DNA from 2 places in the Sphingobium sp. LF-16 genome. Region 2 is predicted to be linked to the other one. Evidence: riboswitches for the same ligand, from Rfam matches in the RefSeq annotation. Region 2 holds a riboswitch; the other holds the start of a gene.

Region 1 (15,735 bases), 820 kb from region 2:
CCGCCTGCACCCTGTTTGAATGGGCGAGCGAGGCGCAGCAGGCGCTGCTGATCCCGCGCATCCTGGCGGGCGAAATCTGGTGCCAGGGCTTTTCCGAACCCAATGCCGGATCGGACCTTGCCAATGTTCGCACCCGCGCCGAGCGGGTCGGCGACCATTATGTGGTCAATGGGCAGAAGCTCTGGTCGACCATGGGCCAGTTCGCTGACAAATGCCTGTTGCTGGTGCGCACCAGCAATGACGGGCCGAAACAGGCCGGCCTCACCTATCTGCTGCTCGACCTCAAGGCACCGGGCGTCACCGCGCGGCCGATCCATCAGATACATGGCGACGAGGAATTTGCCGAGCTGTTCCTCGACAATGTCGAGATTCCCGTCGCGGACCGGCTGGGCGCGGAAGGCCAGGGCTGGGCCGTGGCGCAATCCACCCTCTCGTCCGAACGCGGCCTGACCCTCTTGGAACTGAGCGCCCGGCTGCGTGGCGCCTTGTGGCGGCTCGGCGACCTGATCCGCGCGCAGGGCCGGCAGGACGATCAGGGCATAGTCCGCGACTTCGGCCGGTTGAGCGCCAAGGTGGATGCGACCTGCGCCGTCGCCGACCAGTTCCTCGCCAACCGCATCGCCGGGATCGAGCGGGTCGGCGACGCGTCGATCGTCAAGCTGTCCTACTCCCGCACGCTGCGAGAGTTCACATCGCTCGGGATTCGGCTGGGCGGCATAGAGGCGCAATATCACAGCCCGATCACCTTTGGCGGCGGCATGGAGACCGGCAACTGGATGGCCGATTTCATGAACAGCTATGCCTGGACCATCGCCGGCGGCAGTGACGAGGTGCAACGCAACATCATCGCGGAACGACTGGTGGGCATGCCGCGCGAACCCAAGAGCTGGACGCTGAAGGAGGGCGCGGCATGACCATGACCCGCGCGGAAGTGCAGGATGCGGCCGACAAGGCGTTCGGCCAGAGCGAGCTTGCCCCGGATGCGGCGCAGAGCTGGGCGCTGATCGCCGAGATGGGCTGGCTGATGATGGGCGTGCCGGAGGATCTGGGCGGCCTTGGCCTCGGCCGCGAGGCGGCGGGCGTCATCCATCAGCGCATGGGCAAGGCGCTGGTGCCCGGCCCCGTGCTGGCGCAGATGCTGACGATCGAGGCGCTGGCGGCGGCCGATGATCTGCCCGAGCGCGACGCGCTGATCGCCGACGCCATGGCCGGCGAGGTGATGACCGCATCGCTGGCGGGTGGGCTGGACGGCGCCGACCGGCTGACCTGCGTGCCCGATGCCGATACCGCCAGCCATATTTTGCACGTCACCGACGATCGGGTGGCACTGGTGCCGGCCGAGCAGGTTGCCGTCACCTATCGCGCCGGATGGGACAAGAGCCGTCGCCTGTTCGATGTCGTCCTTGAAGGCACGGGCCTTACCTTGGCAGAGGGCGATGCCGCCCGCGCGCTGGCCGATCGGATCGAGGCGCTGCGCCTCTTCTGCCTGGCGGGCGACAGCCTGGGCGGCGCGGAGGCGGCGCTGGCGATGACCGTCGCCTATCTCGAAACGCGGCAGCAGTTCGATCGGCCGCTGGCGCTGTTCCAGGCGCTCAAGCATCGCGTCGCCGACATGCGGACGCAACTGACCGCCGCCGACGCCCTGTTCTGGAGCCGGGCGCAGCAGGCCGACGTCGATATCATCGCCCTGGGCGCGCTCAAGGCGCTGGCCTGCGCCGTCTATCGACTGGTCGCGGAAGAGGCGATCCAGCTCCATGGCGGCATTGGCCTCACCATGGAGCATCCCTGTCACCTGTTCCTGAAGCGCGCGATGCTGAATGGCGCGCTCGGCGGCGATGCGGATCATTGGGACGAACAAATGGGCAGGGCGGCGCTGGAGGCTGCAGCCTGAACCGGCAAAAAGGGAGAGGAAGCGATGCGTCGATCGATTGCAATGGGCATGACAGCCCTGTCAGCGCTACTGATGGCCGGCATGGCGGGGGCGCAGCAGGGCAGCGCACCTGCCGGGCCTGCAAGCGCCGCCGAAGACCCGCTCTTCACCCAGCCCTATATCGACATCGACGAATGGCGCGATGCGCCGGTGCGGCACCGCTATGTCCATGGCGGGTTCAAGGGGACGGAGACCCGTTTCTCCTTCTATTTCCCCGACAAGGCGCACTATCAGGGCCGCTTCTTCCAGCATATCACGCCGGTCCCGGATGACGAGAATCTGGCGCAGAAGCTGACCGATGGCGAGGAAAATTATATCGGCTTTTCGATCGCGTCGGGCGGCTATTATGTCGAGACCAATGGCGGCGGCCGCGACCAGGTGGGCATGCCGGGCAAGCCCAATGACTTCACCATCGCCGCCTATCGCGCCAATGCTGCATCGGCCCGCTATTCGCGCGTCGTCGCGCAGCAGATGTACGGCGGCAAGCGCCCCTATGGCTATGCCTTTGGCGGCAGCGGCGGCGGCTTCCGCACCGTCGGCTCGATCGAGAATACCACCGGCGTGTGGGACGGCGTCGTCCCCTATGTGCTGGGATCGCCGATGGCGCCGCCCAACATGTTCTCCGTGCGGATGCGCGCGATGCGGGTGCTCAATGACAAATTCCCGCAGATATTGGACGCGGTCGAGCCGGGCGGCTCGGGCGATCCTTATGCCGGGCTAACGCCGCAGCAGGCGTCGGTGTTGCGCGAGGTGACGGCGATGGGTTTCCCGACGCCCAGCTGGTTCGGCTGGAAGACGATGGGCATCCACGGCTTTGCCGCCCTCTATGGCGGGATGGTGATGGCCGATGCCGGCTATTTCACCGATTTCTGGACCAAGCCGGGCTATCTCGGCCATGATGATCCCAAGAGTTTCGAGGGCTATCGGCTGCAGCATGATGCGACCATCGCTGCACCGATCAGCGCGGCGCAGGCGGCGGACCTGAAGCTCGACACCCGCATCACCGACGGCGCGGCCAATGTCGACAATGCCTTTGCCGCGCTACAGGGTCGGGCGGCACAGCGTATCGTCGCCTTCCGCCTGTCGAGCCCGCCACCCGCCACCTATTTCGTCGGCGGCGACCTGATCGTCGGGTCGGGCGCGGCGCAGGGCAAGCGGCTGACGATCAACCGCATCGCTGGCGATGTCGTGATTCTGGGCGTGGTGGACGATGCCGTGGTCGACCTGCTGAAGGCTGGCGACAAGGTGCGGGTCGACAACAGCAATTTCCTCGCTGCCGAAACCTATCACTGGCATCAGGTGCCGCCGGCCGACGCCGGCTATCCGGTCTGGGATCAGTTTCGCGGGGCCGATGGCAAGCCGCTCTATCCCCAGCGACCCTTCTTGCTCGGCCAGCTTTTCACTGCGGCGACCACCGGCAAGCCGTTGGGCCAGCCACCGATGACCGGGCAGTTCCGGGGCAAGATGATCCTGGTCGAAAATCTGTGGGATCGCGAAGCCATGCCTTGGCAGGGCGACTGGTATCGCCAGCGGGTGATCGCTGCGCAGGGCGCGAGCGCCGACCAGAATTTCCGCATCTGGTTCACCGATCATGCGCTGCACGGCGACAGCAGCCATCAGGAAGACCCGACCCGCACGGTCAGCTATCTGGGCATGCTGGAACAGGCGCTGCGCGACCTGTCCGCCTGGGTGGAAAAGGGCGTCGCCCCGCCCGCCAACACTGCCTATCGCATCGATAATGGCCAGGTGATCGTGCCGGCCGATGCGGCGGTGCGCGGCGGGATCCAGCCGGTCGCCAGCGTCACCGCCAATGGCGGCGCGAAAGCCGTCGTGAAGCCGGGCGCTGCCGTGACTTTCCGCGCGACCATCAGCGTACCGCCGGGCACCGGTCGGATCGTGTCGGCGGAATGGGATTTTGACGGCAGCGGCGCCTTTGCCGAAAAGGCGAAGCTGCCCGCCGGATCGGGCAACGGCCTGACCCTGACCACGCGCCACAGCTTCGCCGCGCCCGGCACCTATTTCCCCGCGCTGCGCATCGCGTCGGAGCGCAAGGGCGACGCCGCCACACCCTATGCCCGCATCCAGAATCTGGGCCGGGTGCGGGTCGTCGTCCAATAGCGGCAGAGGCGGCGCCGCATCATGTGGCGCCCCTGTCCCGTCAGTTCGACACGTCAGGGCATTGGCCCGGACGCTTTTCTTCCTTGCCGGCCTTGAACCAGCGGGTCGATTGGGCATCGACGGCCTCGTCATAATAGCAGACCTCGGCCGTGCCGCTGGCCGGATCAACCAGGGTCAGCCATTGGTGCGGGCCGCAATTATGGGTCTCGCACGACCAGGCCGCGACCTTGCCGTCGACGGTCGCGATCGGCGAAGCGGGGCCGCCCTCTTCCAGCACCCATTTGCGCACCGCCTTGTCCGCGACCGCCGCCTTCACCGCCGCGACCACGGCGGGATCGTCATTCCAGCTATGGGCGCCGACCTTGTCGAAGGGATATTTGCCGACATAATGGCTGAAGGCGTCCCCTGTGGAAGCGGCGGCATTGGTCGCGTTGGCGGCGTTCGCCATGGCATTTTCGACCGCGTTGACCGCATTGTCGGCGGCATTGTCGGCCGGGCTGCTCTTCTGACCGCTGCAGGCGGCCAGCCCGGCAGACAGGAGGACGGGCAGGGTCAGGACGGTCCAGAGGCGGTGGCGGGTCATCGGCGGTCCTTTGCGCGGTAGGGATGACCCCATGGTGGGGCGGGACGCGGCAGCGAGCAAGCGCGATTGCGCCACGGGCGCGGAAATTGGCGGCTGATCCGTCTGTAGGGGCAGATGATCTTCGATTGCGAAAGGCCCCTGCCCGATGCGTTCCCCCCCTGCCCTGATCCTGCTCGCCAGCCTGGCCGCCGCGCCCGCCACCGCCCAGACCGCGGCACCCGCCGACGGCCCGTTGAAGGTGGAAAATTACTACCGCGTCAAATGGGGCGGGATGGGCCAGTTCCTGACCACCTATCACAAGCAGCATGAAGCGTTGCTGCGCGAGATGATGCGGCAGGGCTATATCAGCGAAGTCACGGTCGAGATGCCCTTCACCCATATGGGCGGCAGCACGCGGTGGGACGTGCGCACCACCATCGTCTACAAGCATGGCGCCGACGGCGTGGGCGCTGGCGAAGCATACAAGGCGGCGATGGCGGCGGCCAAGGCGCGGATGTTCCCCGACAAGGCGGCGTTCGATGCCGAGGAGGCCAAGCGCATGGCGGTGACGGAAGATCATTGGGACGTGGTGCTGGAACCCGCGCCATAAGGATCGGCAGGCCATTTGGGGGCATCGCTGCGGTGGACCGTGAAGCTGTCGCGATTCATGGGTCAAATGCCCCCTTTTCCTTTGCCCGAAGCCACGCCATGTTGGGCGGAGTAAAGTGCATCGCGGGAGGCAGGCAAACGCATGTTCGGCGCATTGTGGAATCGAATCTTCGGCAAGACCAACGCCCCCGAGCAAGAACCCGCCCTTCCCCCCTATGATCCGCTCGCCGCGCTGCGCGACCAGGTCTGGCGCGACGTCGCCGGGGGATTTCATGACGATGACGCGATCCTGACCGCCGCCCACGACACGTTCGTCGAGGAACTGCCCGGCCCGACCCTGCGCCGCGAGGCATCGGCCGCGCTGCGTCAGGCGCTGGCCGAGCATAATGCCGCCGAAAAGGCCTGGCCCGACATGACCGATTGCGACCGGCTGGACGCGGCCTTTGCTGCGCTGGAGGCGGAGGGCGTGATCGCGCGGCAGAATTTCACCTGCTGCGGCAGTTGCGGCGCGATCGAGATCTGGGACGAGATCGAGGAAGCGATCGGCGAAGGGCGTCCGGCCGAGGGCTATGCCTTTTTCCACATGCAGGACACCGAGGCGGCGGTGGAGGGCGAGGCGCTCTACCTCAATTACGGTGCCTGCGCAGCGGGCGAGGCGGCGGCGCTCGACATCGGCCGGCGGATCGCCGCCCAGCTCGACGCGCATGATCTGGCGGTCGACTGGGACGGCAGCTGGAGCATGCGCATCCAGGTGGTGCTCGACTGGAAGAAGCGCCGCACCCTGCGCATGCTGGAAGCCTGAACCGGCGGCGCCTGCTGCGCGTCGACCGTCACCATATCGCGATGCTCGGATGGAAGCCGCCCTCCTGCCCGCTATGGGTGGCATGCATGTTGATGCGCGTCGGCACGAAGCTGGAGCCGCGATATTCGGGTATGATCCTCAACTGATCGACCAGCCCCTCACGGGTGAAGCGCTGTAGCGTGCCGCTAATCTGGTCGAGCGCGGCGCCCGCTTCGGGTGGGACATAGCTGATATTCGCCTTGCGCCTCGGCCCGCCCAGACGGATCGGGAAGAGATAGATGCGCACCAGCGCCCCGGTCGCCACCAGCGCCTCCGCCTGTTCGCGCGTGGTGACGTGGGCAAAATCGGGCTTGGCGGCTGCCGGATCGGGCACGCCGACGATGATCGCGGCGAGCAGCAGCGGCAATAACGAAGCGAGACGATGAACCATGGACTTCCTCCCCTGAGGACGAATCATGTTCGTTATTTGTTCTCATATTTTCCGTGATCCCGCAAGGCGGCACGGACGAAGGGCGCAGGGTCACGCCCGAAGTTCACAGCGTTATCGGCCTTTTCGGGCGATTTGCGCCGCTTTTGCACCGGCCGCGCGTCACCCACGCGCCTGCTCTGCATCAGAACGCGCCACCGGGGCGACGCATAACGCGCCCATGATGCCCCGGTGACGCGACAGCTTTGCACCTGTTCTGCACCGATATGCCTCAGCGCCGCGTCGCGGCCTGGGGGCGAAGCTGGGTGGCGATCGGGTCGGCCATCGCCTGGGCATGGAGCGCCAGCGCGTTGCCCCAGTCCCGGTCGAAGGCCGTGCCGGCGAGGCGACGGCGCAGGCGATGCGCGCTGGACGGCGACATGCCGACCATGCGCGCGGCCTGCGCCACGCTGCCGCTTTGGTAGAGGGCGGTCAGGAAGGTCCGCTGCCGGACCGGGGTCCAGCGGGCGGGGGTGAAGATGGCCGGCGCGGGCTGCGCGGGCGGGGATGGACTGTGTCATTCCCCAGGGTAGATCAGAGGATCGCCGTGTAGGACAGGGGATATTGGCGGAACCGAAGCGCTAGTTCGCCCACACGCATAATATGACGCGATCTTCACACATGATCCGCTCGGCCAGCAGCATTGCTGCCGCAAACTCGGCATAGTCTGAAGGCTTACCGAGCATGGTGTACCGGCGCAGGCGCTCCCCGGAGCAATCCTTCCGTGCTGAGATCCTCGTCAATATCCGGCCAATGAATGCCATAGCCACCACCGGCGACTTCCCAAACGGCACGCTGATCGGGTGTCGCGCTGGCAAGGCGTGGATACCAGGCAAGGGGGACAGAGATGGTCCGACCGTCCATCAGGTCGACGATCAGGCTATCCGCATCGCAGCGAACATCGGCAACACGTTCGTCGGTGATCCTAGCCGAAATATTCATGCCAAGCCTCCAGCAGGCGCGCCCGATGGGCCTCCACCATCGTGATTATGCCATTTATCTCCTGGCGACGAAAGCCGGTGTTCCTTGCGAGGGATATAGGGTCTAGCCAGACCTTGATCGAAGCACCGCCCTTGTCGACATGGACATGGGGCGGTTCATTGGGTTCGTGGCTGTAGAAATAGAAGCGATAGCCATCGAGGCGCAAGATGGTCGGCATCGGTCACGGTTCCCCATAGGATGCCGAACCATCTATAATGAAGCGGTGAGCGGATCACCCGGTAAAATCGAGAAAGTTACCGGGTGCCAAAGCCTCAATCATGCTCCCTGCCGCCGGCGCCCATATAGAGTTCGCTGCCGGTTTCCTTGAAGAGTTTGCTCATCTCTTCCATGCCTTTCAACGCGGCGGCCTTGCTGGCTTCGGCGACTTCCGCGCCGGTGAGACCGGCTTCTAGGAAACCGTCAGCGGGCTGGTTCTTCTTGGCGGCAAAGTCGCGCACTTCCTGTGTGATCTTCATCGAGCAGAATTTGGGGCCGCACATCGAGCAGAAATGCGCGCTCTTGGCGCCTTCGGCCGGGAGCGTCTGGTCATGATATTGTTCGGCGGTGTCGGGGTCCAGGGACAGGTTGAACTGGTCGCGCCAGCGGAACTCGAAACGCGCGCGGCTGAGCGCGTCGTCGCGGACCTTGGCGGCCGGATGCCCCTTGGCAAGGTCGGCGGCGTGGGCGGCAAGCTTGTAGGTAACGACGCCGACCTTCACATCATCGCGGTCGGGCAGGCCCAGATGCTCCTTGGGCGTGACGTAGCAGAGCATCGCCGTGCCATACCAGCCGATCTGCGCCGCGCCGATGCCGCTGGTGATATGGTCATAGCCCGGCGCGATGTCGGTGGTGAGCGGCCCGAGCGTATAGAAGGGCGCTTCGCCGCAGACCTGCAACTGCTTTTCCATATTCTCCTTGATCTTGTGCATGGGCACATGGCCCGGCCCTTCGATCATCACCTGCACATCCTGTTTCCAGGCGCGGTGGGTCAGTTCGCCCAGCGTGTAGAGTTCGGAGAATTGCGCTTCGTCGTTTGCGTCGGCGATCGAGCCGGGGCGCAGGCCGTCGCCCAGGGAATAGGCGATGTCATAGGCCTTCATGATCTCCGTGATCTCGTCGAAATGATCGTAGAGGAAGCTCTCCTTGTGGTGCGCCAGGCACCATTTCGCCATGATCGATCCGCCGCGCGAGACGATGCCGGTGACGCGCTTCGCCGCCATCGGGATATAGGCGAGGCGGACGCCCGCATGGATGGTGAAATAGTCGACGCCCTGTTCGGCCTGTTCGATGAGCGTGTCGCGGAAAATGTCCCAGGTCAGGTCTTCGGCGATGCCGCCGACCTTTTCGAGCGCCTGATAGATGGGGACGGTGCCGATCGGCACGGGCGAGTTGCGGATGATCCATTCGCGCGTGTCGTGGATGTTGCGGCCGGTCGACAGGTCCATCACCGTGTCGGCGCCCCAGCGGATCGACCAGACCAGCTTGTCGACTTCGGAGGCGACATCGGAGGCGACCGCCGAGTTGCCGATATTGGCGTTGATCTTCACCAGGAAATTGCGGCCGATCGCCATCGGCTCGGATTCCGGGTGGTTGATGTTCGACGGGATGATCGCGCGGCCACGGGCGACTTCATCGCGCACGAATTCCGGCGTCACATAATCGGGGATCGACGCGCCCCAGCTTTCGCCGTCGCGGACATATTCGGCGAGGCGGGCGCGGCCGAGATTCTCGCGCTCGGCGACATATTCCATTTCCGGGGTGATGATGCCGCGGCGGGCATAATGCATCTGGGAAACGTTGGCGCCGGGCTTGGCGCGCAACGGGCGCTTCACCACGTTCGGGAAGGGCTGGACGCCGCCCGAACGGTCCGGCCCTTTCAGGCCATTATCCTCCGGCTTGATCTCGCGCGCGTCATATTCCTCGACATCGCCGCGATCGCGGATCCAGTCGCGGCGAAGCTGCTGGAGGCCGGCCATGATGTCGATATGCGTATCCGGATCGGTATAAGGGCCGGAGGTGTCATAGACGCGGACCGGCGGCTCGCCGCTGCCCGGCTCCAGATGAATCTCGCGCATGGCGACCTTGCGCGGGCCGACATGAATCTTCTTCGAGCCGCGAATGGGCCCGGTCGTGACGCGCATTTCGGTGCGGGCGGGGACATCTGCCATATTGTCTCTCTCCTTCAGGCGGAGAGAGAGTGCGGGTGGTGTCACGGGATGAGTGGCACGACGCGCTTCCCTCCCTACGCCAGTGTCAACTGGATCAGGTTCAGCGGGTCGCGGCCACAAAGCCGCCTCTCAACCGTCTGCGGACGGTCCCCCGGGGATATGGGCAATGGATAGCGCAAGCGCGGCGGCAGGGGAAGCCCCTCGCGAGCCGATCGCCTTGCGCCGGGGCGATGGAGACCATAACTGGAAGAATATCCAGCAAGAGGCCGATCGTGCAGAACAGCGCCCCACCCCATCCCGATTCCGAGAAGGCCCGGCGCAAGGCGTTGCGGCACGAGATGCGGATGGTGGCGGTACGGCCGCGGCGCTGGGGGCTGTGGCTGCTGACGCTGGGGGCGCTGCTGCTGATCCTGCCCTCGGCCTTTGGCGTCCACAGCCTGATGGGCTGGTCACCGATGCTGCTGGGGCTGATCGCCTGTGCCGCGTCGCTGCCCTTGCTGGTGGCGGGCGCGGTGTTGCGGCGGCGCTATCTGAAGGGCCAGCTCGCGCGGGATTGAGGACAACAAAGGGGGGGGCGCAATGAAGAGGTTTTTGACGATGGTTTCTGCTGCCTTGCTGACCGGCGCTGGCGCGCCCGCCCCCGCTCCGGCCGACGATCCGTTCGTCTGGCTGGAGGACTGGACCGGGCCGCGCGCGATGCAGTGGGTGGAGGCAGAGAACAAGGCGACCGTCGCCACGCTGCAGGGCGATCCGCGTTATGCCGGCTATTTCAAAGACGCGCTGGCGATCGCATCGGCCAAGGACCGGATCGCGATGCCGATGCTGATCCATGGCCGCATCTATAATTTCTGGCGCGATGCCGACCATCCGCAGGGCGTATGGCGCTATACGTCCGAGGCCGATTATGCGTCGGCGTCGCCGAGCTGGACGACCGTGCTGGACCTGGATGCGCTGTCCAAGGCGGAAGGCAGGAAATGGGTTTGGAAGGGCGCAGTGATCCTCGACCCCGAGGAACGGATCGCGCTGCTGGCGCTATCGGATGGCGGCGAGGATGCGGTGCGGCTGCGCGAGTTCGACCTGGTCGACGGCACATTCGTGCCGGGCGGGTTCGACATTCCCAACGCCAAGCAGAATGCGGTGTGGCTGGACAAGGATACGCTCCTCCTGTCGCGCGACTGGGGGGCGGACAGCCTGACCAAGTCGGGCTATCCCTTTGTCGTCAAGACGCTGAAGCGCGGGCAGAAGCTGGACGACGCGCAGGAAGTGTTTCGCGGCGCGGCGAGCGACCAGCTTATGTCGATGCCCATCCTGCTGAGCGATGGGCAGGGCAATCGGGCCGCCTTCCTGTTTCGCGGCGTCACCTTCTTCGGCAACGAGACCTGGTTGCTGACGGCGCAGGGGACGAAGCGGCTGGCGCTGCCGGCCAAAAGCCAGTTGCAGGGCATGGTCGACGGGCAGGTGCTGATCCAGACCAGCGAGGAATGGACTAGCGGCGGCGTGACCGTGCCGGCGGGCGCGCTGGCGAGCGTGGCGCTGAAAGCCTTGCAGGATGGCGGCGTGCTGACCCCCGAAATCCTGTTCGCGCCGACGCCGCGCCAGTCGATCGACGGGGTGGTGGCGACGAAGAATCGGGTCGTGCTGAGCCTCAACGACAATGTGCGCGGGCGGGTGCGGGTCTATGCGCGCGGGGCCACGGGATGGACCGCGCAGCCGGTCGACCTGCCCGACAACGCGACGATCAGCACGGTCGCCGCATCCGACAAGAGCGACCAGGTCTATCTGAGCGTCGCGGGCTTCCTGGCGCCGACGACATTGTGGGCGATGGACGCGGCCGACCCGAAGCCGGTACAGGTCAAGGCGATGCCGGCGCGGTTCGATGCGGCGGGCCTTGTGGTCGAACAATTTGAGGCGACGTCCACCGACGGAACCAAAATTCCCTATTTCATCGTCCACAAGAAGGGGATGACGCCCGACGGCAGCACGCCGACGATCATGACCGCCTATGGCGGCTTCGAGGTGCCGATGACGCCCAGCTATGCCGCGATCACCGGCAAGCTGTGGCTGGAGCGGGGCAATAGTTTCGTGCTGGCCAATATCCGCGGCGGCGGCGAGTTCGGCCCGGCCTGGCATGAGGCGGGCCTCAAGACCAAGCGCCAGATCATCTATGATGATTTCGCGGCGGTGGCGCAGGATATCTTTGCGCGCAAACTGTCCAGCCCGCAGAAATTCGGCATTTATGGCGGGTCCAATGGCGGGCTGTTGATGGGGGTGGAGTTCAACCAGCATCCCGAGCTGTGGAACGGGGTGGTGATCCAGGTGCCGCTGCTCGACATGATCCGCTATGAACAGATCGCCGCCGGCGCATCCTGGGTCGATGAATATGGCAGCGTGTCGGTGCCGGAGGAGAAGGCGTTCCTCGAGACAATCTCGCCCTATGCCAATATCCGCAAGGATGTGGCCTATCCCACGCCCTATATCTGGACCACGACCAAGGACGACCGGGTCGGGCCGCAGCATGCGCGCAAGTTCGCCGCGCGGTTGAAGGACTATGGCCTGCCCTATCTCTTCTACGAGGACACCGCCGGCGGCCATTCGGGCGACGCCGATATCGAACAGGGTGCGCGGTTGCAGGCGATGCAGATGGTCTATTTCAGCCAAAGGCTGGAGGGGAAATAGGGGCCAGGCCGCGTGGACAAATCCAGTGCGGACCGAATGGCCGGGATGGGTGGGTAGCGGAAAGTCAGGTTTCAGTTCGCTGAAGAGCTATAGCTGCCGTTATGCTTGGCAGGGAAAATCCAGCCTAGAATGATTGGCACGCATGCGAGAATGGAGCCGCCGATATCCATCGTCACATAATCCGAAAGGTGCCAATCAGGACCGACACCAAATTTCAGGATCATCAATAAAATCCATGCGCCCGAGAGCCCACTATCACGCAGACGATGGAGAGTAATGGTTGCCAAAGCGATCCAAGCGGCCGCAGCGATTAGAAAGCAAAGCCAGCTAGGAACTCCAGCGAAAATTCCAGCCAGAGCAATATAGGACATCACGAACAGCGCTGCCGATGCGGGGCGGTAGCGGGAGCGCTCTGCGAATGCTTTCAAGTCAATCTCCACGTGTCGAATTTATCGTCCGCATATCACCTATGAAACCGTACGGCTATGATGCCGGAGCAGATGGCTGTTTTCGGACATTTCCTTATTTTTCGAGAACGTCTAAAAATGGTCGTATGCTGCCTATCGCCGGCTATGGCCTAGTCGTTGATTTCAACACGAATGCACGCTCGAAAGACGCCAGTTGCGCCCTCTTCGCGATGCCAGACCTCAACCACATTGTAGTAGTCGAAATACCCTCCCGCATCCTTGGAGATGTATTCCCCTATCCGGGGCAAAAAAGAGAAATCGCCTTGAAAGAGGGGTGTCATCTCATCTTTTTCAAACACTTCGACGGTGGGCATGGTGGTCTCCTTCCGCCGTTTTAGCCTTATCGCTTGATGTCCGCTATCAGGAAGGCCTTGAAGCCTATCGACCGGCAAAAAATGGTCGCTCCCTGCCAATCTCGACCTGCGCCATCCTGACGGAAGTTAGGATCTATTCGGCGTTACACCCGCGCGAAAGCGCCGAATGGATCACGGATCAAGCCTGCCCTGAGCCTGTCGAAGGGTCCGGGATGACGTCGGTTAAATGAGGGGATGGCCGGGGCTGACGCGAACGGAAATTGCGAGAATCTTTGTCGAGGCGACAGTTTCGCATTGCATTGCAGCAAAGCGTGGTTTCTGATCGCATCATGCTCAAGGCCGCGCTGCACCACCTGACCGCCTATCGCTATAGCCGCCCGATCCGTCTGGGTCCGCAAGTGATAAGATTGCGGCCCGCGCCGCATAGTCGCACCAAGATCCCCAATTATGCGCTGAAGATCGAGCCGGCGAACCATTTCCTCAACTGGCAGCAGGACCCGCACGGCAACTGGCTGGCGCGGATCGTCTTTCCCGATCCGGTCGATCATTTCAGTATCGAGGTCGACCTGCTGGCCGATCTGGATATCATCAACCCGTTCGACTTCTTCGTCGAACCCTATGCGGAAAATTACCCCTTCACCTATGACGAGACGCTGGGGACGGACCTGGCGGCCTATTATGATGTCGAGGCGCAGGGGCCGTTGTTCGAGGCGCTGGTCGCGCAGCATGCGTCGTTCGAGGGCCGGACGATCGACTTCCTGGTCGATGTGAACAGCAAGCTGCAGCAGCGCATCGGCTATGTCATCCGCATGGAAACCGGCGTGCAGACGCCCGAGGAGACGCTGGACATCGGCACCGGATCGTGCCGCGATTCCGCCTGGCTGCTGGTGCAGCTGCTGCGACGCCTCGGCTTTGCCGCGCGTTTCGTGTCGGGCTATTCGATCCAGCTGGTTGCCGATGTCGAGCCGATCGAGGGGCCCAAGGGCGTCACCCAGGATGTGGTCGACCTGCATGCCTGGGCCGAAGCCTATGTGCCCGGCGCCGGCTGGATCGCGCTTGATGCGACCAGCGGCATGTTCGCGGGCGAAGGGCATATCCCGCTCTGCGCCACGCCCCATTATCGGTCCGCCGCCCCGATCAGCGGCATGGCCGAGCCGGCCGAGGTCGATTTCAATTTTGCGATGAATGTCAGCCGCATTGCCGAGGCGGTACGGATCACCAAGCCCTTTACCGAGGGGCGCTGGGCGTCGCTGATGGCGCTGGGCGAACAGGTGGACGCGGACCTGATCGCACAGGATGTGCGGCTGACCACCGGCGGCGAGCCGACCTTCGTCGCGGTCGACGACCCGCAGGCGGGCGAATGGAATGGCGATGCGGTCGGGCCGACCAAGGCGGGCTATGCCGACCGGCTGATCCGGCGGCTGCGCGACCGCTTTGCGCCGGGCGCGCTGCTGCATCATGGCCAGGGCAAATGGTATCCGGGCGAAAGCCTGCCGCGCTGGGGCTATTCCATCTACTGGCGGGCGGACGGCGTGCCGATCTGGCGCGATGCCGGGCTGATCGCGGGCGAGCCGGAGGCGGGCGATACGACCATTACCGCCGAGGATGCCGGCCGCTTCCTGACCGCCATGGCGGACGGGCTGGGAGTTGAGACGGATTTCGTCCAGCCGGTGTATGAGGATGCGCTGGCCTGGTCGGTGAAGGAGGCGGAACTGCCCGCCAATACCGAGCCGGGCGACCCCAAGTTCGACAATCCCGAGGAGCGCAGCCGGATGGTGCGCGCGTTCGAGGGCGGCCTTAGCAAGACGGTCGGCTATGTGCTGCCGATCCAGCGCTGGCAGACGCAGGCGAGTGCGCCGCGCTGGCAGAGCGAGGTGTGGAAGGTACGGCGCAAGGCGCTGTTCGCGGTGCCGGGGGATTCCGCACTGGGATACCGCCTGCCGCTGGGCACCCTGCCCTATGTGCCACCGTCCGATTTTCCCTATATCCACCCGCAGGACACGAGCGAACCGCGTGAACCGCTGGCCGATTATCGTGCCGAGGCGGAAGCCGAAACCAGCGCGCCGGCGGAACGGTTCGAGCGGTCCGAAGTGGCGCAGGCCGAGCATCAGGACCGGCAGGAACAGGTGTTCATCGAAGGCGCCGTGCGCACCGCCGTCACGGTCGAGCCGCGCGGCAATTTCCTGTCGGTCTTCATCCCGCCGGTGAAGACGCTGGACGATTATCTGGAGTTGATTGCTGAGGTCGAGAAGGTGGCCGAGGCGACCCGCATCCCGGTGCGGATCGAGGGCTATGCCCCGCCGTCCGACCCGCGCGTCAACGTGCTGAAGGTGACGCCCGACCCCGGCGTGGTCGAGGTGAATATCCAGCCGGCAACAAGCTGGGCGGAAACGGTGGCGATCACGCAGGGCGTCTATGAGGATGCCCGCGAAGTGAAGATGACCGCCGACAAGTTCATGGTCGATGGCCGGTCGGTCGGCACCGGCGGCGGCAATCATCTGGTGCTGGGCGGGGCAAGCGTGAACGACAGCCCGTTCATCCGCCGGCCGGACCTCTTGAAGAGCTTCGTCCTCTACTGGCAGCGGCACCCCTCCCTCTCCTATCTGTTTTCCGGCCTGTTCATCGGCCCGACCAGCCAGGCG
Region 2 (15,735 bases):
TGGGCGGCGGGGTGAAGGCGCTGCGATGCACCTTCATGGCGATGCGCGCGTCGCTGCGCCACTGGGCGAGGACGGCGAGGCGGCCATAATGGTCGGTGCCCGGTTTCGCGACGATGCGTTCGGCCACTTCCATCTGGAACATCAAGGTCAGGCTGGACCACCAGGGCAGCGGCGCCCATAGCGCAGACAGCCAGCCGACCAGCAGGGCGGTGCCGACATTATAGGGCAGGTTGGCGATGATATGGGCGCCATCGCCGGCCTCGGCACGGGCATCCACCTCCATCGCGTCGCCGGAAATGACGCGCAACTGGCCGGGGAAGGCCAGCTCCAGTTCGGCGAGCGCCGGCAGGCAGCGCCGATCACGCTCGACCGCGACCAGCCGTCCGCCGGCGCGCAGGATTGCGCGGGTCAGGCCGCCGGGGCCGGGGCCGACTTCGAACGCGGGCTGATCCTGGATGCCGCCGGGAATGGCGGCGATCCGGTCGAGCAACTGTTCGTCGAGCAGGAAATTCTGGCCGAGCGCCTTGCTGGCCTGAAGCCCATGGGCGGCGATCACGTCGCGCAGCGGCGGCAGAGTGGGGCGGGCGTCAGCCGGCATAGGCAATCCGTGCGCGGGCGGCTTCGGCCGCCATCTTGAGGGCGGCGATCATCGCGCCGGGATTGGCGCTGTCGGTGCCGGCAATGCCGAAGGCGGTGCCATGATCGGGCGAGGTGCGCACGATCGGCAGGCCCAGCGTGATGTTGACGCCATCGTCGAAGTTCAGCGTCTTGATCGGGATCAGCGCCTGATCATGATACATGCAGAGCGCCGCGTCATAGGCTTCGCGGGCGCGGGCATGGAACATGCCATCGGCCGCCAGCGGGCCGACAATGTCGATCCCTTCGGCGCGCAGCGCTTCGATCGCCGGGCGGATCACCTCGATCTCCTCGCGGCCGAGTGCGCCATTCTCCCCGGCATGCGGGTTGAGGCCGGCGACGGCGAGACGGGGGCGGGCGATGCCGAAATTGCGCTGCAACCCCTTCACCGTGGTGAGGACGCGCGCGCGGATCAGATCGATGGTCAGCGCCGAGGGCACATCGGCCAGCGCGATATGGATGGTGATCGGTACCACCTTGAGCGACGGGCCGGCGAGCATCATGACCGCGTTCTGGGCCGAGACGCCGCAGCGTTCGGCGACGAATTCGGTCTGGCCCGGATGGGTGAAGCCGACGCCGTAAAGCTGTTCCTTGCCGACCGGCGCGGTGACGATGCCGGCGGCCGATCCGGTGCGGGCAAGGCCGACCGCGACCTCCAGTGCCTGGAAAGCGGTACGGGCGCCGTCGATGCTGGGCGTGCCGGGCACTATCTCGCCCGCTTCGGCCACCTGCATGCAAGGCAGGGCGCGCTCGAACACCTGCGCGGCTTCCTCGGGCGATCCGACGATCTCGACCGGGCCGAGCCACACCGCGCGCAGCGATGCAGCATCGCCGACGGCGAAGAAGGCGGGCAGGCCACGCGCTTCGCGCATGACCCACGCCTTGGCCACGATTTCCGGTCCGATGCCTGCCGGGTCGCCGAGCGAGACGGCGAAGGGCGGCAGGCTGACCGGATCAGTTATATTCGATAACGGCATCGCGGCGAAGATCGCGCAGATAGATGCGGGCGCGCTTGTTGACGCGTTCCTCTTCCAGCTGGGCCTGGATCTGTTCGGGATTGGGGGCGTTGGCCGACTGCGGCTCGTCGCGGCCGCAGACGATCAGGACGCGGACGCCATCGTTGATCGAACCGAAGGGCGGGGTGGATTCGCCGACCTGCAGATTGACCAGAATGTCCTGCAGCTGGGGCGGCAGGTCGCGCAGCTTCACATTGTCATTGTCGACCACGTCGGCGCCGATGCGGGCGCCGATCTCGTTCGCCTGACCGCAGCCCTTGATCTCCTTGACCGCGGCGGCGAAGGTCGCGGCCTTCTGGCTGGCGGCTTCCTTGCTGGTGCCGGCCGGGAAGAGGACCGACAGCTGCTTGAGGCTGAGCAGCGAATCGCGCGGATCGGCGGTCAGCACCTTGCGCTTATCCATCACATAGATGATCGACATGCCGCCCACCGTCTCGATCGGGCCGGCGAGCTGGCCGACCTGCAATTCGGTGGCGGCCTGCGCCAGTTCGGTCGGCAGCTGGCTGGGGCGGACCCAGCCGAGATCGCCGCCGACGACGGCGGTCGAGGCTTCGGAGAACTGGCGGGCATAGGCGGCGAAGCTGCCGCCCTGTTTGATCTGTTCGATGATGTTGCGGGCGTTGGCCGTGATCTGGTCACGGTTTTCCGGCGTCGAGGACAAATAGATTTCGCTGATCCGCACTTCGTCGCTGCCCTTGGCGGCATTGAGGCGATCGACCACCGACTTCACTTCGTCTTCGGAGACGTTGACGAAGGGCTGGATGTTGCGGCGGAGCAGGCGGCTCCAGGCCAGTTCGCCCTCGATCTGACGCTTGATGCTGCTGGCCGAGCTGCCCTGTTCGCGCAGATACTGGTTGAACTGGTCGGGCGACTTGCGGAAATTGGCCGCGACGCGCTCGTAGCTCTGGTTCACTTCGGCCGGATCGATCTTGATGTCGTTCGCCGCCGCTTCCTGAATCTGCAGCGTTTCGTCGATCAGGTTGCGCAGAACCTGGACGCGCAGCCGTTCCTTTTCCTCGGCCGACACCTTGCCGCCATTGGCGGTGATGATGAGGGCCAGGCGCTGATCGACATCGGTGCCGGTGATGATGCGGCCGTTCACGATCGCCGTCGCCTTGCGGACATTGGGATCATTCTTGCCGAAGATGGTGACATCCTTGGGCAGGTTTAGGCCCTGATCGGCGTCATCGTCGACGGCCTGGGCCGACACGGTCTGTGCCGCCATGCCCAGAAGGGCGGTGGACAGGAACAGGGTGCGCAGGCCCGAGCGAACGGATTTGGGCGAGAAAACGACAGAAAGCATCGTCGGCAAAAATCTCCAATACGGTCGGGAGCCAATGCCCCGTTCCGCCTTAACCGGTCCTGAGCGGACGGCGGGAAGGCAGTTCCTTATATGCCAATATTGCGAAAAGCCAGCCGCAGCTGGAAGCTGTTGCCGGCGCGCGCGTCACCGTTGGTCTGATAGTCGCGCCGCCATGTAAAGCCCAGCGTCAAACAATCATCCTCATAGGCAACGCCGAGGCGCTGGCGCACCGGCTCATAGCCGTCGGCCGTGGTGCCCGGATCTTCCTGCGCGCCGGTAAGATCGATGACGGTCGAGCCGAACACCGACCAGAAGCGAGCGAACTGGATGCGGCCGCCCAGGCGCAGTTCCTCGCGGTCCTGCAGATCCTCCAGCGTGATATTGGCGTTGCGGTTGAGGCGCAGATAGCTGATCTGGGCATAGGTCTTCTTGCTGCCCACGGTCGCGTCGACTTCGTTCCGGCGGACCGCCAGATTGTCCTTGTCGACCCGGAAGCGCTGGGTGAAGCTGACGAAATCCTTGTAGCGGATGGTCCAGCGGCCGACGATGTCGGACATGCGGTCGGACAGGCCGGTGCCGTCGGGCAGGATGCTGGCGCGGTTGTCGAGCCGGTAGCTCTGGCCGACATTGGCGTCGAGCGTGAAGTCGGGCAGCGCCAGATTATATTCCAGGCCATAGGTGATGCGGCTCGAATCCTCGAACCGGTCATAGCCCGCGAAGCGGTTGAGCGCGAAGAGGTTGCTGTCCTCCAGATCGACCGACCGGGCATCCTCATTGGGCACCGACAGGTTGGCGAGGTGCGGCGAGGCGACGATCTGGATGCGTGGGGCGATACGCTGCACGCCGCCGAAGGCCTCACCCATGAAGGGCCAGCGCATGTCGACCGCGGCGGCGGCGATGCCGCGCGCCTTCCAGCCCGGATCGCCGGCATAGCTGATCGTGTCGGTCAGCAGATTGTCGCTGCTGTGATAGACGTCGCCGCGCAGATAGGTGGTGAAATTCACTTCCTGGCCAAGGCCCGTCAGCTTGCGCAGATTCCATTCGAACGCGGCAAAGGCGCGCTGGGTATCCTGCCCTTCGGTCCGGGTGATCGCCAGCGTATTGGCCTGGAGTTGCATCTGGCCGCCCAGCAGCGGATCCTTCATCCGCAGCCGATAATCCATGACCGGCAGGGCGATCGGCATCTGACCCTGGGGATCGTCGACACGCAGCGTCTGCACCGCCCAGCCGGCGAGCGAGAAATAGCTGTTCTCGCCGATCCGCTGGACGCCCAGGGTCGAACGCAGCCGGTCGTCGCGGCTGATGTCGTAGCGGCGCAGGAAGGTGCGGTCGGTGGCGACCCGGATCGATCCGTTGACGCTCCATTCAGGCGACAGCTGCATGCCGCCGCTGGCGTCGATCGCGCCGCGAATATCCTTTTGCGAATCGGTTGGCGTGATGCCGCTCGACCGGCTGCCATAGGTGGCATAGCCGGTGATCTGATAGGCACCGCGATCGTAGAGATGGCGGAAATTGCCTTCTATCATCGGCAGCGAATCGCTGTAGACGTGCGGCGTGACGGTCAGGTCGCGATTGGGTGCGAGCTTGAGATAATAGGGGACCGCGACCTCGAAGCCGTTGACCCGGTCATAACGGATATTGGGGACCAGAAGGCCGCTGCCACCATCGTCGCCGACCGGATGCGATAGGCCCGGCACCGGGATCAGCGGCAGGCCGAACAGCTCGACATTGGCGCGGGTATAGGAGACGCGCTGCTTGGTCGGGTCATACACGACCTTGACTGCGTTGATCTGCCAGGTCGGTTCCTTGGGGCAGCCGTCGCTGCCCTCCACCGGACAGCCGGTATAGGCGGCGTGGTGCAGCGTATAGACGCCATTGACCCGCTCGCCCTTGGTCGCGGCCATGCGGCCGCCCTTCTGGAGGACCAGCAATATATTGTCGACCGCGCCATCCTTGAGCGTATCGGTGACATCGAAGCGGTCGCCATAGGCGACGTTGCCGTCGGGATCGATCACCGAGACGGCGCCCTGCGCCTCCACCTTGCCGGTGTTGCGGTCCCACACGATCTTGTCGGCGCGCAGCCGGTTGCCGTCGCGCAGCAACTGGACATTGCCGGTGGCGGTCACGACCTGGCTGTTGGTGTCATATTCCAGCGTATCGGCGGCGAAGCCGATTTCCTGGTCATTGTCGGGCACCGGCGCGTCGGGCGCGCTGATCGGCGTCTGGGGCTCATTCAGCTTGGGCTCGGGCGCCTGTTGCGCATGGGCCAGCGGCGCCGCGAGCAGGCAGGACGAGGCAGCGCCGGCAAGCAGCGCCTGTTTGAACGACAGGGGAAACACGGAAATCTGCAAGCGTAGGGGCCTCTTTGTGGGCACTTCTGGTCCCTGCCTATCGCACTGCTTGGCCCGCGCCGCAATCGCTGCTCGCATTCGGGACGGCGGAAATCCGCCGAATGGCTTTGCAGAGCGGCAAAGCCGCACTATCTGGCTGAAACAAGAACGACACGGCATTCCAGAGAAAAGGCCCCCAGATGGACATCCAATTCAGCCCCACGCGCCCCCAGGTCGACACGTTGGTCCTTGCCGTGGCGAAGGGGACTGTCGACAGCCTGCCGCTTACCGCATCGGCCACGCTGGTCGCCGGCGCCGCCGCCGCGCGCTTCGCCGGTGAGGCGGGTGGCAGCGTCGAGAGCTTCGTCGAGGAAGGTGGCGCGGTGCTGCGCGTCCTGCTGCTGGGCATCGGCAATGGCAGTGCGGCCGACCTGGAGCGGGCCGGCGGCGCGCTGACCGCCAAGCTGTCGACCAGCGGCGCGACCCACGCAGCGGTCGAATTCCCGGCCGGCGTCAGTGGCGAGGATGCCGCCCGGCTGGGCCTGGGCGCACTGCTGCGCAGCTGGCGGATCGACACTTATCGCACGCGTCAGCCCGAAAAGGCCAAGCCGACGCTGGCGACCGTGACGATCGTCGCAAACGGCGCCGAGGCCGAATGGGCCAAGCTGTCGGCGGTCGCCGCCGGTGTCGCCTTCACCCGCGAGCTGGTGTCGGAACCGGCCAACATCCTCTATCCCGAAAGCTTCGTCGCGCGCTGCCAGCACCTGGCTGATCTCGGCGTCAAGATCACCGTGCTGGACCGCGCGGCGATGACGGAGCTGGGCATGGGCGCGCTGCTGGGCGTGGCGCAGGGGTCGGCGCGCGAGGCGCGGCTGCTGGCGATGGAATGGGACGGCACCGATGGGGCCGCCGAAAAGCCGGTGGTGTTCATCGGCAAGGGCGTGACCTTCGACACCGGCGGTATCTCGCTCAAGCCCGGCCCCGGCATGGAAGACATGAAGTGGGACATGGGCGGCGCCGGTGCCGTGGCGGGCGCGATGAAGGCGCTGGCCGGTCGCAAGGCCAAGGCGCGTGTCGTCGGCATTTGTGGCCTGGTCGAGAATATGCCCGACGCCAATGCCCAGCGCCCCGGCGACATCGTGACGTCGATGTCGGGCCAGACGATCGAGGTGCTGAACACCGACGCCGAAGGCCGTCTGGTGCTGTGCGACGCGGTGACCTGGGCACAGAAGACCTATGAACCCGAAGTGGTGATCGACCTTGCCACCCTGACCGGCGCGATGATGATCGCGCTCGGCAGCGAGCATGGCGGCCTGTTCGCCAACGACGACGCGCTGGCCGACGACCTGCTGGCGGCGGGCAAGACCAGCGGCGAGAAGCTGTGGCGCTTCCCGCTGTCGGAGGCCTATGACAAGCTGATCGACAGCCCGATCGCCGACATGAAGAATATCGGTCCGCGCTTCGCCGGCTCGATCACCGCTGCCCAGTTCATCAAGCGCTTCGTCAACGAAGGCGTGAAGTGGGCGCATCTCGACATTGCCGGCATGGTCTGGTCGGACAAGCCCGGCGCCACCGCCGACAAGGGCGCGACCGGCTATGGCGTGCGCCTGATCGACCAGCTGGTGGCCGACAAGTTCGAGCGCTGAAGCCGGTGCAGGTCGACTTCTACCAGCTGAGCCGCGATCCTGTGGAAGGGGTGCTGCCCGCGATCGCGGCACGCATCCTGGACATGGGCGCGCGGCTGCTGGTGGTGGCCGACGAGCCGGAGCGGCTGGCCCGCATATCGGCGGGCCTGTGGGCGGGGCCACCCGAAAGCTTCCTGGCCAATGGCCTGGCAGGCGACGGGGTGGACGCCGCCCAGCCGGTGCTGTTGGCGCAGAGCTGTGACGCTGCCAATGGCGCCAGGCATGTTGCGCTGGCGGACGGTGTATGGCGCGAGGAGGCGCTGGGCTTCGATCGCGCCTTCTATTTCTTCGATGCGGACACGATCGACGGCGCGCGGGCCAGCTGGCGGGCGCTCAGCAAGCGCGAGGGCGTGACCCCGCGCTTCTGGCGGCAGGAAGGCCGCAAATGGGTGCAGGGGCCGTGAACGCCCGGAAATAGGGACTTCTACCAAGCCCTCTCGCGCCCCTCTTGCGAAGTGATCCGGCCCGGTCTAAAGGGCGCGCAACTTTATTCCAACAATCCGGAGTTATGAGGGCCATGGCCGTCACGCGCACTTTTTCGATCATCAAGCCCGACGCAACCCGTCGCAACCTGACCGGCGCCGTCACCAAGATGCTGGAAGAAGCCGGCCTGCGCGTCGTCGCTTCCAAGCGCATCCGCATGAGCCGCGAGCAGGCCGAAGGCTTCTATGCCGTTCACAAGGAACGCCCCTTCTTTGCTGACCTGGTCGCCTTCATGATCTCGGGCCCGGTCGTCGTCCAGGTTCTGGAAGGCGAAAACGCCGTGACCCGCAACCGCGACATCATGGGCGCCACCAACCCGGCCAATGCCGACGCCGGCACCATTCGCAAGGAACTGGCCGAATCGATCGAAGCCAATTCGGTCCATGGTTCGGACAGCGAAGAAAATGCCGCGATCGAGATCGCCTATTTCTTCAAGCCCGAAGAAATCGTCGGCTAAACCCGACACCCGTCCCCGGACGAGCAAAAGGCCCGGCGCTCCCGCAAGGAGCGGCCGGGTTTTTTGTGGTTGGGGATGACGGATTTGGGTGGGAACAAGACATAGCCCCTCCCTTCCAGGGAGGGGTTGGGGTGGGTTGCGAGCGCAGCGAGCTTCTGCCCTATCGACCGTAGACCGCCGCTACGCGGCGCACCCACCCCCGGCCCCTCCCTGGAAGGGAGGGGAGTAGGAAACGTCCGCACTTGGTCGCTTGCGGCCTGCCTGAACGTGGCCGTGCGGCTCTAGCGTTTCGTCTGACGGGCCCAGCGGGTGTCGATCTTGGCCTGGGCGCTGGCGCCCTGGGCGTGACTGACCAGGGAGAGGCCGCGCAGGGTCAGTTTGTGGCCGGACAGCCATTTGCCGGCGATGCCATAGCCGATGTCGTAGACGGCGGAATCGCTGTGGGTGTCGCCATTGACGACGAACTGGGTGACGATGGTCACCGGCAGTTTCTCGTCGCCGATGCTGTCGTCGGGCAGCTTGGCGGCATTGCGCGCCTTTTTCAGCGCATCCTCGAACCAGCCGGCCTCGATCCGCGGTTCGCCGGTCGTGTCGACCGGGGCGATGCCGAGCGCCTTGGGGAAATGGATGGTCTGGCTCTGCACCAGCTGATCGGGATCGGCGGGCTTGAGCGTCAGGCGGCTGTCGCCATCGGCTGCGGCGTTGAGCACCAGCCGGGCGGCGCGGGCGGATGCCTTGCTGCTTTCGGCGGCCTTGCTGGCGCGTTCGTCCTTCTTGTCGGCCCAGTTGAGATAGAGGGTGAGGGCGGAGATCAGCACCGCCGCCACCGCCAGCAATTCGCCCAGCGTAATCCAGCGCCGGCGGATGCGGGCGGCTTCCTCCTTGCGGGTCTCCTGCTTGGCCTCGGGGCTGTCGCTCATCGGGTCAGGCCGTCTGTGGCGGGACTTCGAACTTGTCGATCACCCATTCCTCCGCCTGCGCCTCGCCGATCCATTCCTGCATCCAGGGATGGGCGATGATCGCGCGCATATAGGCTTCGGCAAAGCGGGCGACGGGCAGCTGATAGGTGATGAAGCGGGTCACGACGGGCGCGAACATCAGGTCTACGGCGCCGAACTCGCCGAACAGGAAGTCGCCCTCACCACCATAGCGGGCGCGGGCCTGGGCCCAGAGCTGCATGATCCGGCTGATGTCGTGAGCAACGGCCTCCGACGGCGGGACCGGGTCATAGATCTGGCGGATGTTCATGCTGTGCTCGCGGCGGAGCGCGGCGAAGCTGCTGTGCATTTCGGCCGCCATCGAGCGGGCCATGGCGCGGGCACCCGGATCGGTCGGCCAGAACTGGTCGCCCCCGGTCTTTTCATTGAGATATTCGACGATGGCCAGGCTGTCCCACACGACGATGTCGTCGCCATCCCACAGGATCGGCACCTTGCCGGAGGAGGGGGCGAACTCATCGCCCTCGCGACGCTTTTCCCATTCCTCGTCATAGAGAGGGACCACCACTTCCTCGAACGGAAGGCCGGAGAGCTTGCACGCCAGCCAGCCGCGCAGCGACCAGCTCGAATAGGCCTTGTTGCCAATGAACAGCTTCATCATGGCCATGTCTTAGCCGGGCGGGCTTCGATAAGTCGAGAGCCGATAGAGAGGGCTTTCCACTTCGCGTCGAACCGCCTAAGGGGCGGGCATCCCCGGGGGGCCGCTCATGCGCGGCTGAGAGGTGGTCAGCAGACCACGACCCGCTGAACCTGATCCGGCTGATACCGGCGTAGGGAGGGCAAGGCGGCAGGTCCGTCGTCCCTCCTGTGGAGTGGACGTGAAATGAAGACTGCCCGATTGCCCCATGTTGGAAGCGCCTGCCTGACGCTGGCCCTGTTGATGATCGCATCGCCCGCGATGGCGGAGGATGAACTGGACCAGTCGACCAATATCCAGGTCGTCGGCCATCCAGACCCCGAAGGCTTGCTGCCCGATCAGAGCGCGCCCAAGGCGGTCAGCGCGATCTCCACCGACTTCATCATCAAGCAGGCGCCGACGCTCAACGCCTTCCAGCTGGTCAACCTGCTGCCCGGCGCCAATGTGTCGTCCAGCGACCCCTATGGCCTGTCGGCATCGTCCAGCCTGACGCTGCGCGGCCTGGGCCAGGACCAGATCGGCGTATTGATGGAAGGCGCGCCGCAGAACGACATCGGCTATTATTATGCCTATCCCTCCCAATTCGCCGATGCGGAGAATGTGCGGCAGGTGATGCTGGCACAGGGCGCGGCAGATATTGACTCGCCGGTGGTCGCGGCGGCCGGCGGCCTGTTGTCGCTGACGCTGGATGATCCCAGGGCGGAGGCGGGCGGCCTCGTCAACCTGTCGGTCGGTTCCTATGACGAGCGGCGCGTCTTTGCGCGGATCGACACGGGACGGATCGGATCGACCGGGCTGAAGGCCTTCATTTCCTATTCCAACAACCGTGCCGACAACTGGCGCGGGGCGGGCCATGATCAGCGCCAGCATATCGACGCGAAGCTGCTGAACGAATGGGGCGAGGGCAACCGGGCGAGCATCGCCTTTTCCTTCAACGACGCCAAGACATCGACCTATCCCAGCCCCAGCAAGACGGACTGGGAAGCCTCTGGCCGCGGCTATAATTTCGACGAGACCTATAGCGAGGGGAACACCAACTACTGGCGCCTCTATCGCGCGCCGTTCCGCAATTTCTATGTCGCGGCGCCCGTCCACCTGAAGCTGAGTGACACGCTGAGCTTCGACAGCAGCGCCTATCTGCAGATGGGGCATGGCAATTCGCCCTATGGCACGCAGCTCGCCACCACCGGCAATTATCTGGGCACCGAGGAACTGACCCAGCCGATCGACCTGCCCGGTGCGGTCGATGGCGTCGCAACGGTGCTGGGCAACTGGACCGGCAAGCAGTTCCGCGTCGGCGACGTCAGCAAGCTGACGCTGCAGGCCGGCGCGCATCGGATCGTGGCTGGCCTGTGGTTCGACTATGGCACCGACCGGGTGACGCAATCCTATACGTCGATCGATGCCGATGGTCGGCCGGTCGACCAGTGGGGCTATCAGGACAAGGCGATCCGCACCGCCGACGGGCGGCTGCTCGCCTATGAGAATCAGCGCACCAAGACGGTCACCAAGGGCTTCTTCCTGTCCGACAGCATTGCGGTGACGCCCAAGCTGGGCATCGACATCGGCTTCAAGGGCGTCAACCTGCTGCGCAACGGCCGCAATTATCTGCCGGGCCCGCAGTCGACGGTGCGGATCGACAGCTTTGCCGCGCTGCCGCGGGCGGCGATCCATTATCAGCTGGACGACCGGCAGCAGCTGTTCGCCAACATCACCACCAATTTCCGCACGCCCAACGAGTTCGCGCTCTACAACAGCTATTATGGCGGCGAACTGGTGAGCCAGGGCACCAACGGCCTGAAGAATGAATATTCGATCTCGCAGGAACTGGGCTATCGCTATATCGGCCCCAGCCTGTCTTTTTCGCTGACCGGTTTCCATTATCATTTCCGCAACCGCCAGGTGGCGACGGTGATCGACAGCGGCGGCGCGCTGGTCAATTCGACCATCAATGCCGGCAGCCAGAACAGCTATGGCCTGGACGGCGAGATCGACTATCGCCCGGCCAAGGGGATGAGCATCTATGCCTCGGCCGAATATCTGCACACGCGGCTGAACGACGATCTGGCGATCAACGGCGATTATCTGCCGACCAGGGGCAAGCGGGCGGTATCGGCCCCCAGCTTCCAGTTCGCGCTGGGCAGCACCTATGATGATGGCCGGCTGTTCGGCAGCAGCGCGCTCAAATATGTCGGCCGCCAATATGCGACCTTCATGAATGACGAGAGCATCAAGGGCTATGCCACGCTGGACCTGTCGGTCGGCGTGCATCTGGCCGGGCTGATCGACGCGCAGGTGATGGACCTGCGCATCAACGCGATCAACGTCACCAATCCGCGCGTCCTGTCGGGCGTCTATTCGATCAGCACCAATGCGCAGGACACGGTCGGGCGTAACGGCACGCTGATCGCCGGTTCGGCGCCGACCTATTATGTCGGCAGCGGGCGCGCCGTGGTGGCGACGCTGTCGCGCGCCTTCTGACGATGAGCGCCGCCGCTCCGCATCTGGTCCATGGCATGGGGCTGGCGCTGGAGGCGCCGGCCTGGCCGGCGATCACGGCGGATGAGGCCGCGGCGGTGCTGGCCCACTTCCCTGACGCAGGCCGGCTGGCGGCGCTGGCCTGGCATTCGCCGCGCCCATTTTCGGCGGCGGCGCTGGTCGAGACGGATCGTGGCCCGCTGTTCCTGAAGCGGCATCACCAGCGCTTGCGGATGCCGGCGGCGCTGGCCGAGGAGCATGGCTATATGGCGCATCTGCGCGGTGCCGGGCTGGCGGTGCCCGATGTGCTGCGCGCCGCCGATGGCGCCGGCGCGATTGCCCTGGGCGAATGGAGCTATGAGCTGCATCGCCAGGCGCCGGGTATCGATCTTTATCGCGATCGCCAGTCCTGGACGCCCTTCCTGTCGCCCGATCATGCCTTTGCGGCCGGCGTCGCGCTGGCGCAACTGCATCGGGCGGCGGCCGGCTTCGCCGCGCCGGCACGCGGGCCGCATCCGCTGGTGTCGAGCTTCACCATATTGCCTGCCGTCGATCCGCTGGTCGCAGCGGACGCCTATGTCGCGGCGCGACCGGCGGTGGCGGCCTTCCTGGCGGATATGCCCTGGCGGTCGGAACTGGCGCGGCTGTTCGCGGCGCTGGGGGAGGGGCTGGCGCCGCGGCTGGCGGAGCAGCCTGCGCTCTGGACCCATAATGACTGGCACCCCTCCAACCTGCTCTGGTCGGCGGAAGGGGCGGTCAGCAGCATCTTCGATTTCGGCCTGTCGACCCGCAGCAGCGCACTGCATGATCTGGCCACCGCGATCGAGCGGACGGCGATTCCCTGGCTGACGCTGGATCAGGGCCGGCTGGCCGAGTCGGCGGATGTGGAGGGGGCGCTGGCCTTGCTGGCGGGCTATCGCAGTGTCCTGCCGCTGGCGCCTGCCGAGATCGATACGCTGCTGCGCCTGCTGCCGCTGGTCCATATCGAATTCGCCCTGACCGAGATCGACTATTTCTTCGGCATATTGGCCGATCGCGAAGGCGCGATGCTGGCCTGGCAGGCTTATCTGGTCGGCCATGCCGACTGGTTCCTGTCGGGGGCGGGGCAGGGCTTTCTGGCGCAACTTCGCGAGGGAGTGGCGGGCTGATGTCGATGCTGGAGATCATTGCCGTCATCATCAGCTTCCTCGGCATCTGGCTGACGGCGCGGCGGCATCTGCTGTGCTGGCCAGTCAACCTGATGGCCTGCGCCCTGTATGCCAAGCTGTTCCTGGACGTGCGCCTCTATGCCGACATGGTGCTGCAGGCGTTGTTCGGCATCGCCATCATCTATGGCTGGATCGGCTGGGCGCGGGGCAAGCGCGACGAGGGCGAGGTGCGGGTGGTGCCGCTGCCGCCGATGCGGGCCGCCAAGGGACTGGCGCTAGGCGCGATCTGTGCCGGCGCGATCGGCTGGTTCACCCATCATTATACCGATGCGGCGCTGCCCTGGATGGACTCGGCGCTGAGCAGTTTCAGCCTGGTCGCCCAATATTGGACGGCGCGGCGCCATGCGGCGAGCTGGCTGCTGTGGATCGCGGTCGACATTTTCTATGTCGGCATGTTCATGTTCAAGGGATTGTGGCTGACCGCCGGCCTCTATGCCGCGATGATCGGGTTGGCGGTACTGGGCTATTGGCGTTGGCGGCAGGCGATGCGTCGCAACACAGCCTGAACAGGGCTGCTGCCTTGGAATCGGCAGGAATTGCATCTGTCTGGAAAATGGAGGCCCGAGCCGGAATCGAACCGGCGTGCAAGGATTTGCAGTCCTCTGCGTCACCACTCCGCCATCGGGCCTTCCGTGCGGTGGAGGCGGCAAATGTCCGCCTTTGATCGCAAAGTCAAGCGCGGGAAGGCGAACAATCCCAAGAATCTCGCTCTCCATCGTGGAAAGCCGCTTGGCGCGGGGGAAATGCTGATTTAGAGGTCCGGTAATCCCCTAAGTGTATTGCATTGCCAATACAGTTGTGCCAAGCGAGGAACTATCGTGACCGAGCAGAACTTTTCTTCGATGCGGACCGCCATGGTCGAGAGCCAGCTGCGCACCAGCGCCGTGGACGATCAGCGCGTGATCGCTGTGATGGCGAAGGTGCCGCGCGAGGACTATGTCCCCGCCGAGCGCCGGGCCATGACCTATGTCGATCGCCCGATCCCGCTGGACGGCGACCGTGCGCTGAACCCGCCGCTGGTCACTGGCCGTCTGCTCAAGGAAGCCGATGTCCAGGCCGGCGAGAAGGTGCTGCTGATCGGCGCCGCGACCGGCTACAGCGCGGCGCTGCTCGCCGAGCTGGGTGCGCAGGTGACGGCAGTCGAGGTCGAGGGTGGCGCGGAGATCGCGGTGCCCGGCGTGACCGTGGTGCGTGGCCCGCTGGCCGCCGGCGCATCGGCCGGTGCGCCCTATGATGTTCTTTTCATTGACGGCGCGGTGGAGGAAGTCCCCGCTGCGCTCGTCCAGCAGCTAGTCGATGGGGGACGGGTGGTGACGGGCGTCGTCGAACGCGGTGTCGCTCGCCTGTGCAGCGGCCGCGCGGTGGCGGGCGTGCTGGGTCTCGCCAGCCTTACCGACATGGAAATGGTCGTGCTTCCCGGTTTCGCCGCGCCGGAGCAGTTCGTTTTTTGAGACAGGATAGATGACAGCAAAGCGTATGACCCTTCGGCGCCAAGCCGCTACAGCCTTGCTGTTGCTATCCTCCTCCATGGCAGGGGTGGCGCATGCCGAAACCCTGCAGGGCGCGCTGGCCAAGGCCTATCGCACCAACCCGACCCTGACCGCCGCACGCGCCGGTCAGCGGGCGACGGACGAGAATGTCCCGATCCAGAAGGCAGCGGGGCGGCCCACGGCCAATTCGCAACTCCAGTTCCAGGAACTGGTCATCCGCCCGTCGAACAGCTTCCTGGCGCCGCATCGGTCCGCCAGCGCCAGCGGCAGCATCGATGTGCCCATCTATTCCGGCGGCACTGTGCGCAACAGCGTGAAGGCGGCGGAAACGCGCGTCGAATCGGGCCAGGCGAATCTGCGCGGGACCGAGGCGAGCGTGTTCTCGCAGACGGTCGCCGCCTATATGGATGTGATCCGCGATATCGCGCTGGTGTCGCTCAATGCCGCGAATGTGAAGGTGCTGGAGGTCAATCTCCAGGCGACCAACGACCGGTTCGAGGTCGGCGATGTCACTCGCACCGACGTCGCCCAGTCCGAATCGCGTCTGGAACTGGCCCGCTCCGACCTGCAGCGCGCCGAATCCAACCTGATCACCAGCCGCGAAAATTATATCGCGATGGTCGGCGAGGCGCCGGTCGATCTGGAATCGCCGCCCGCTCTGCCGGGCCTGCCGGCCGATCCCGACAGCGCCGTGCGCGTCGCGCTGGCCGATAATCCCGATATCCTGGCTGCGCAGAAGTCGCGTGAGGCGGCGCGTTATGACGTGAAGGCGGCCAAGGGCGCCACGCTGCCGACCCTGAGCGGTTTCAGCCAGGGCAGCTATACCGACTATATGGACAAGGACATTGCGGCCAACAAGCAGGCGGCCGTCGGTGCGACCCTGACCATTCCCTTCTACCAGGGCGGTCGCCCGGCCGCACAGGTGCGCCAGAACCAGGCGCTCGAGTCGCAGGCGATCGAGCGGCAGATCGAGGTCGAGCGCGGCGTGATCTCGCAGGCGCGCGCCGCCTATGC

What was found. A riboswitch is a leader RNA that binds a small molecule or an ion and turns the genes downstream of it on or off. The one in region 2 is predicted to bind thiamine pyrophosphate.
Region 1: another riboswitch for thiamine pyrophosphate. It lies ahead of thiC (phosphomethylpyrimidine synthase ThiC); the one in region 2 lies ahead of DIZ22_RS00730 (TonB-dependent receptor).

What each region holds. Positions count from the first base shown of each region.
Region 1 is NZ_CP029335.1:3,884,568-3,900,302, reverse strand. It holds gene DIZ22_RS18335 (acyl-CoA dehydrogenase family protein) at 1-914, shown strand, start outside; gene DIZ22_RS18330 (acyl-CoA dehydrogenase family protein) at 911-1,891, shown strand; gene DIZ22_RS18325 (PKD domain-containing protein) at 1,916-4,048, shown strand; gene DIZ22_RS18320 (hypothetical protein) at 4,089-4,631, opposite strand; gene DIZ22_RS18315 (hypothetical protein) at 4,777-5,220, shown strand; gene DIZ22_RS18310 (hypothetical protein) at 5,362-6,021, shown strand; gene DIZ22_RS18305 (hypothetical protein) at 6,050-6,451, opposite strand; gene DIZ22_RS18300 (hypothetical protein) at 6,720-6,968, opposite strand; gene DIZ22_RS18295 (DUF2442 domain-containing protein) at 7,163-7,429, opposite strand; gene DIZ22_RS18290 (DUF4160 domain-containing protein) at 7,413-7,646, opposite strand; gene thiC (phosphomethylpyrimidine synthase ThiC) at 7,741-9,636, opposite strand; TPP riboswitch at 9,692-9,799, opposite strand; gene DIZ22_RS18280 (hypothetical protein) at 9,909-10,193, shown strand; gene DIZ22_RS18275 (prolyl oligopeptidase family serine peptidase) at 10,216-12,312, shown strand; gene DIZ22_RS18270 (DUF805 domain-containing protein) at 12,384-12,740, opposite strand; gene DIZ22_RS18265 (hypothetical protein) at 12,890-13,093, opposite strand; gene DIZ22_RS18260 (transglutaminase family protein) at 13,423-15,735, shown strand, end outside.
Region 2 is NZ_CP029335.1:136,380-152,114, forward strand. It holds gene rsmA (16S rRNA (adenine(1518)-N(6)/adenine(1519)-N(6))-dimethyltransferase RsmA) at 1-598, opposite strand, end outside; gene pdxA (4-hydroxythreonine-4-phosphate dehydrogenase PdxA) at 588-1,613, opposite strand; gene DIZ22_RS00695 (peptidylprolyl isomerase) at 1,591-2,955, opposite strand; gene lptD (LPS assembly protein LptD) at 3,042-5,306, opposite strand; gene DIZ22_RS00705 (leucyl aminopeptidase) at 5,486-6,931, shown strand; gene DIZ22_RS00710 (DNA polymerase III subunit chi) at 6,937-7,374, shown strand; gene ndk (nucleoside-diphosphate kinase) at 7,488-7,910, shown strand; gene DIZ22_RS00720 (hypothetical protein) at 8,192-8,830, opposite strand; gene DIZ22_RS00725 (glutathione S-transferase family protein) at 8,835-9,509, opposite strand; TPP riboswitch at 9,593-9,702, shown strand; gene DIZ22_RS00730 (TonB-dependent receptor) at 9,732-12,026, shown strand; gene DIZ22_RS00735 (phosphotransferase) at 12,029-13,171, shown strand; gene pnuC (nicotinamide riboside transporter PnuC) at 13,171-13,737, shown strand; tRNA gene DIZ22_RS00745 (tRNA-Cys) at 13,786-13,859, opposite strand; gene DIZ22_RS00750 (protein-L-isoaspartate O-methyltransferase) at 14,050-14,682, shown strand; gene DIZ22_RS00755 (TolC family outer membrane protein) at 14,708-15,735, shown strand, end outside.